Regions from separate parts of the Sodalis sp. RH20 genome, predicted to be linked through region 1. Evidence: predicted binding sites of a transcription regulator. Region 1 holds the regulator's gene; the other holds the start of a gene.

Region 1 (3,618 bases):
AAGAAGCGGGTACCCGCGCCCGGCTCGCTGATAACATCAAGATGGGCGTCATGATTGCCGAGCGCGTGCTTAACGATGGCAAGCCCAAGGCCGCTGCCGCCGGTCTGGCGCGAACGGGCTTTGTCAACCCGGTAAAAACGCTCGGTCAGGCGCGGTAAATGCTCCGGGGCGATGCCCGGCCCGTTATCGCTGACCTGAAACTGCGCGCCCTCAGCGGTACGCTGCCAGCACACCTCGATGCGGGTGCCCGGCGGCGTATGGATGACCGCATTGTATATCAGGTTCGACATCGCGCTGCGCAGCTGATCCTCATTGCCGCGCACCAGCAACTGTTCATTAACCCGGAACACGATCTCATGCCGTTCCTGGCTGAGCGCCCCGGCGCTTTGCTGCAGGCGCTTGAGAATGGCCGGAATATCGACGCGTTCATTGACCTCGCCCTGCGGCGCGGCCTCGATACGGGATAACACCAGCAACTGCTTGACCAGGCGCTCCATGCGCTGCGTCTGATCCTGCATGGTGTGGATGGCCTTGGCGCGCATGGCTTCATCCATATCCTGGTCGTTCATCATTTCCAGATATCCCTGCAACACCGTCAGCGGCGTACGCAGTTCATGGCTGGCATTGGCGAAAAAGTTGCGCCTGGCGCCTTCCAGCTGGCGCATCTGGGTCACGTCGCGGGCCACCATTAACAGCTGGTCGTCGGTATAGGGCATCACGCGGAATTCAACGTAACGTTGCTTATTGAGCAGCAGGGTCAAGGGGCGCTCGAACGACTGGCCCTGGATATAGCTGTTGAATTCAGGATAGCGCAGCAGGTTAAGGATATGCTGGCCGTTGTCTTCCGGCCAGCGAAACCCGAGCAGCTGCTGCGCCAGGCCGTTGCACCAGAAAATATGGCCGTCGTCGGTCAACATCACCAGCGCATCAGGCAAGGTTTCCGCGCCGCTGCGAAAGCGTTTGAACAATGTCGCCAGTTCACGCCGCCGCCGCCGGTGGCGCAACTGCATCTGATGCAGGCCATAGAACAGCGGTTCCCAGCTTCCCCGCCCTTCCGGCGGCGTATGCCGGAGATCGACCCATAACCAGCGGGACAGCCGCAGTTGGTAATAATAGTTGCGCACCAGCGCGGCCAGCAGCGCCGCCACCAACAGCCAGGCCAGGTGGCCGACAAAAAGCGACAACAGCAGGGCCGGCAGGCAAAACAGCCCCAGTTCCAGCAAAATCTTACGCCAGGATAAACGTTCCAGCACCGGCAGAGCTCCCCTTATACCGCGCTAATAGCGCGCGGAAAAACGATAGCCGGTGCCGCGGACCGTCTGCACCATCCGATCGTGACCGCCGGTTTCCAGCGCTTTGCGCAGGCGGCGAATATGCACATCAACCGTCCGGTCCTCAACATACACATTAGTGCCCCAGACATGATTTAACAACTGTTCCCGGCTATATACCCGCTCGGGATGGGTCATGAAAAAGTGCAGCAGTTTAAATTCGGTCGGTCCCATCTCCAGGGCCAGTTCGTTGGAGGTTACCCGGTGCGACGACGGATCCAGGCTTAAGCCCTGCAGCTCAATCTTATCTTCCACCGCCATCGGCGAAATACGGCGCATCACCGCCTTGATCCTGGCCAGCAGCTCCTTGGGCGAGAACGGTTTGGTGATATAATCATCGGCGCCCACTTCCAGCCCCCGCACCCGGTCTTCCTCCTCGCCGCGCGCGGTCAGCATCATGACCGGAATATCGCGGGTCAATACCTCGCGTTTCATATGTTTGATAAATTGAATTCCCGAACCGCCTGGCAACATCCAGTCGAGCAATACCAGATCCGGATAAGGCTCCGCCATACGGCTGACCGCCGTGCCGTAGTCTTCGGCTTCGATGGGCTGGAAGCCATTCTGTTCAAGTACGAAGCACACCATTTCACGAATCGGCGCTTCGTCTTCCACGACTAATATGCGTTTTGCCATTTTTTCCTGCCATTAATCTCTGCGGTTAACGTGCCCGGGCATTATGCGTCACTTTTATGACAGATTTATTAAAATCAGCCCATCGTGCCAGAAGCATAGCGGATGGCGGTTTTTTTTCGTCCCGGGTTGCCAAATTAACAGCTTTACGTCGGCATCGCCCGGGGTAAGGTTTATACTCTCGCCCTGACTTTTACACTCTGGCTGGAGCGTCATGCGGATCATTCACACTTCTGACTGGCATCTGGGTCAGTCGTTTTTCACCAAAAACCGCGCCCGGGAGCACCGCGCCTTCCTGCAATGGCTGGTGGCGCAGGTGGCAGAACGGGATATCGACGCGGTGATCGTGGCCGGCGATATCTTTGATACCGGCACCCCGCCCAGCTATGCCCGCGAACTGTTCAATCGTTTCGTGGTGGCGTTGCAGCCGACCGGTTGCCAGCTGATCATACTGGCGGGCAATCATGACGCGGTGGCGACACTGAACGAATCCCGGGCGCTGCTGGCCTGCATGCATACCCGGGTTATCGCCGGCGGCGGGTTCGGCGCCCGGGACGATGACGACAACGCCGACGGCGACCGCGAAGACAGCGGCGGGCAACCGGTTTTTGTACTGAACGATCGTAGTGGAAAGCCGGGGGCGATACTGTGCGCCATCCCCTTTTTACGCCCGCGGGATGTGCTGACCAGCCGCGCCGGAGAATCGGGGGATGATAAACAGCGGGCGCTGATGGACGCCATCGCCGCATATTACCAGGCGCTATATGACCGGGCGCTGGCCCTGCGCGCCAAGTTGCCCGGCCGGCTGCCGATTATCGCCACCGGACACCTGACCACGGTGGGCGCCGCCACCACCGATTCGGTACGCGATATTTATATCGGCAGCCTGGACGCGTTTCCCGCCCAGCTGTTTCCTCCGGCGGATTATATCGCCCTCGGCCATATCCACCGCCCGCAGTGCGTGGGCGGACAGCAGCATATCCGCTATTGCGGTTCGCCCATCGCCTTGAGTTTTGATGAGACCGGGCAGCCCAAGCAGATCAATATAGTCAGTTTCGACGCCGGGGGCGTGGCGGACATTTCCCCGGTTTTGATCCCGGAAACCCAGGCCCTGCGCCTGATAAAAGGCGACCTGGCGGACATCGAGGCGCAGTTGCGCTCGTTTAGCGATTACCCGGGGTCCACGCCCGTCTGGCTGGATATCGAGGTGGTGACAGACGCCTGGCTGAATGATATCCAGCAGCGTATCCAGCAGTTGGCGGCCGATTTGCCGGTGGAAATCGTGCTGTTGCGCCGTAACCGCGAGCAGCGGCTGTCGGCACTGGCGCGCCGGCAACGGGAAACGCTGGTCGAACTGAGCGCCGGGGACGTGTTTGAGCGGCGCCTGGCGCTGATCCCCTCCCCCGCGCCGGAGAACCTGGACGCCATACGCTTGCTCTATCGCCAGGTAACGGCGGACGTACAGCAAGGCGCCGCGGCGGAAAACCCGCTAGCGCCGGATGCCGCAACCAAAGGAGACGCCCGGTGAAAATCCTGACGCTGCGGCTGAAAAACATCAATGCGCTCAGGGGCGAGTGGAAAATTGATTTTACCGCCGACCCCTTCGACCGCGCCAGCCTGTTTGCCATTACCGGTCCCACCGGCGCCGGCAAGA
Region 2 (3,618 bases), 2.4 Mb from region 1:
TACGTTATGACATCCCCCCGGACCGTCTTTATGACATACTTTATTACCTTCTTTTTCCGGTATAGCGCGTAATCAGCCATGACCCAGTCGCCCGAAACGTCCCTGCAGCGGCAAAGCCTCCGCAACCATATCCGCCGGCAACGCCGCCGGCTCACCCCGGCCGAACAGGCCGCTGCGGCCGCGGCGCTGGTCAAAACCCTGCTGGCCGACCCGCGGGTTACCGCGGCCCGCAGCCTGGCGCTGTTTTTATCGTTTGACGGCGAGCTGGATACCCGGCCGCTTATTGAGGCGCTCTGGCAACGCGACCAGCGCGTTTATTTGCCGGTGCTGCACCCTTTCAGCCCGGGCCACCTGTTGTTCCTGCGCTACAGGCCCGATACGCCGCTGGTGGTGAACCGCCTGCATATCAGCGAGCCGCGGCTGGACGTGACCCAACTCTTGCCGGCGCGGCATCTCGATATCCTGTTTACCCCGCTGGTGGCCTTTGATGCCCGGGGCCAGCGCCTGGGCATGGGCGGCGGCTTTTACGATCGCACCCTGCGGCACTGGCGGCGCGGCGCCGGCTTCTACCCCATCGGGCTGGCCCACGATTGCCAGCAGGTGGACGCCATACCGGCGGAGCCCTGGGATATCCCGTTGCCGGAAATTGTTACCCCGTCGCGGCACTGGCGCTGGTAAACCGTCGGGGACGGATGGCGGCCCTTGGCCCGGTGGTGTATCCGGCGTGCGCGCTAAGCTGGCGGTACCCATAAAAAAACCCCGGCTCGCTAAGCCGGGGCTGGGGTCGACCACCTCAGGCGCGCAGCTATCAGTACAGCAGGCGGGCGCGGATAGTGCCGGGTATCGCCTTCAGCAGCTGCAGGGCGGTATTTTCGGTATCGGTTTCCACATCAATGACCACATAACCGATTTCGGGCGTGGTTTGCAGATACTGGGCGGCGATATTGATGCTTTGCTCGGCAAAAATCTGGTTGATGCGGGTCAGGATCCCGGGACGGTTTTCATGGATATGCAGTAAACGGCTGACGTTATCGCCATGTTCCGGCAGCGAGACTTCCGGGAAATTGACCGCCGACAGGGTCGAGCCGTTATCGGAGTATTTGGCCAGTTTGCCCGCCACTTCCACGCCGATATTTTCCTGCGCTTCCTCGGTGGATCCGCCGATATGCGGCGTCAGGATCACATTATCGAATTCACACAGCGGCGAGTTGAACGGATCGCTGTTGGTGGCGGGCTCTTCCGGGAACACGTCCACGGCGGCGCCGGCGATATGTTTACTGGCCAGGGCGTCGCACAGGGCCGGGATATCCACCACCGTACCGCGCGAGGCGTTGATAAACAGCGACCCCGGCTTCATATGGCCGAATTCTTCCTTGCCCATCATATTGCGGGTGGACTGGGTATCCGGCACATGCAGGGAGACCACGTCGCACATACCCAGCAGCTCAGGCAGCGAATCCACCTGGCGCGCGTTGCCCAGGGACAGTTTGCTCTCGATATCGTAATAGAACACCTGCATCCCCAGGCCTTCCGCCAGGATACTCAGCTGGGTGCCGATATGGCCGTAACCGATGATGCCCAGTTTCTTGCCGCGCGCTTCATAGCTGCCGCTCGCCTGCTTGTTCCACTGGCCGCGGTGCGCTTTGGCGTTGGCCTCCGGGACGCCGCGTATCATCAGCAGCATTTCGCCGAGCACCAATTCCGCCACGGAGCGGGTATTGGAAAAAGGCGCATTGAATACCGGCACGCCTTTTTTCAGCGCGGCTTTCAGATCGACCTGATTGGTGCCGATACAAAAGCAGCCGACGGCAACGAGTTTTTCCGCCGCGGCAAAGATGTCTTCCGTCAGGTGGGTACGGGATCGGATGCCGATAAAGTGCGCGTCGCGCACGGAGGCTTTCAGTGCCGCGGAATCCAGCGCGCCCTTATGGTATTCAATATTGGTATAACCGGCGCGTTTCAGGCTATCCACCGCGCTGGGGTGAACACCTTCGACCAACAGAAACTTAATCTTATCTTTTTCCAGCGATACTTTTGCCATTTCCCGACCCTTTTTGAGACTTCAGATGCGACTGCAACACACAGCACCCGGACAAAATAACAAAAATTACCGTGGCGGCAACAGGGCCGTTTATCCTTAAGACAGCATAAGACGCAGCCATAAGCGATTGCTATGGATAAATCCTCTGGTCTGGTGGAGAAGCGTCATATATATAGCAGGCCGATGGCATAAATGTGACATTTATCACTGAATTTCGCCTGCGGCGATAAAAGATGCTATGTAAACAAAATTAACATCCACCGCCGCCGGCGTGGAAAGCCGGCGGCGGCGCCGGGCGGTGGTAAAACCGGCCTGTTACTCGATAACCTGAACGCCCCCGGCGGTGCCGATCAGCGCCACATCCGCGCCGCGCCGGGCAAACAGGCCCACGGTCACCACGCCGGGCAGGCTGTTGATTTTGTCTTCCAGGGCCACCGCGTCCAGGATGCGCAGGTTGCGCACGTCCAGGATAATATTGCCGTTATCGGTTACCACGCCCTGGCGGTACTCCGGCAATCCGCCCAGTTTCACCAGCTCGCGCGCCACATAGGCGCGCGCCATCGGGATCACTTCCACCGGCAGGGGAAAATTGCCCAGGACGTCCACCCGTTTGGATCCATCGACGATACAGATAAATTTACGCGCGACCGCCGCGATGATTTTTTCGCGCGTCAGGGCCGCCCCGCCGCCTTTGATCATCTGCATCTGGCCGTTGATTTCATCGGCGCCGTCGACATAGATGTCCAGCACGTCGACGCTGTTGAGATCCAGCAGCGGGATACCGAGGCTCTTCAGCTTGGCCGAAGAAGCGTCCGAACTGGAGACCGCCCCTTCGATTTGATTCCTGATGCTGCCCAGGGCATCGATAAAATGCGCGGCGGTGGACCCGGTGCCGACGCCGACGATCGTGCCCGGTTTCACATACTTCAATGCCGACCAGCCCACCGCCTTTTTCAGTTCATCCTGCGTCATAAATAATTAAGCCTTGGCTACGGAAAGTGGGCGGTATTATAAAACAATATCATCGCCGATGGCGTGAATTCCGCCACAACCCGCCGCATCCCGGATGCCCGCGCCTGACACGGCTAAAATTTTGCGTCCGCAACCGGGTCAATCTATGGCATAGTGAAAACCGGTGACCAAAAAGTACCTATTGATGCACAGAGATATCGACGCAGGGGATAAAGAATGAAACGCCCGGACTATCGGACGCTGCAGGCGCTTGACGCCGTGATACGGGAACGGGGTTTTGAACGCGCCGCGCAAAAATTATGTATCACCCAATCCGCGGTATCGCAGCGCATAAAACAACTGGAAAACCTGTTTGGCCAGCCGCTGCTGGTGCGTACCATTCCCCCACGGCCCACCGAGCAAGGGCAAAAGCTGCTGGCCTTGCTGCATCAGGTGGAATTGCTGGAGGACGAATGGCTGGGCACCGATAACGGCAGCGACACGCCGCTGCTGCTGTCGCTGGCGGTGAATGCCGACAGCCTGGCGACCTGGCTGCTGCCGGCGCTGAAACCGGTGCTGACCGATTCGCCTATCCGCCTTAATTTACAGGTGGAAGATGAAACGCG

The links. Region 1 encodes PhoB, which activates phosphate uptake and scavenging genes when phosphate is short. Its sites were predicted from a motif close to CTGTCATAAAACTGNCNNAT; they were not measured.
Region 2: a site for PhoB is predicted at 2,225-2,244, ahead of serA (phosphoglycerate dehydrogenase). Genes of this name have one in related genera too.

What each region holds. Positions count from the first base shown of each region.
Region 1 covers NZ_CP178733.1:3,406,502-3,410,119, forward strand. Annotated here, with positions in the region: gene phoR (phosphate regulon sensor histidine kinase PhoR) at 1-1,253, opposite strand, end outside; gene phoB (phosphate response regulator transcription factor PhoB) at 1,278-1,967, opposite strand; gene sbcD (exonuclease subunit SbcD) at 2,179-3,492, shown strand; gene ACL2XM_RS15755 (AAA family ATPase) at 3,489-3,618, shown strand, end outside.
Region 2 covers NZ_CP178733.1:5,787,060-5,790,677, reverse strand. Annotated here, with positions in the region: gene ACL2XM_RS26440 (5-formyltetrahydrofolate cyclo-ligase) at 79-678, shown strand; gene serA (phosphoglycerate dehydrogenase) at 809-2,041, opposite strand; gene rpiA (ribose-5-phosphate isomerase RpiA) at 2,357-3,013, opposite strand; gene ACL2XM_RS26425 (LysR family transcriptional regulator ArgP) at 3,230-3,618, shown strand, end outside.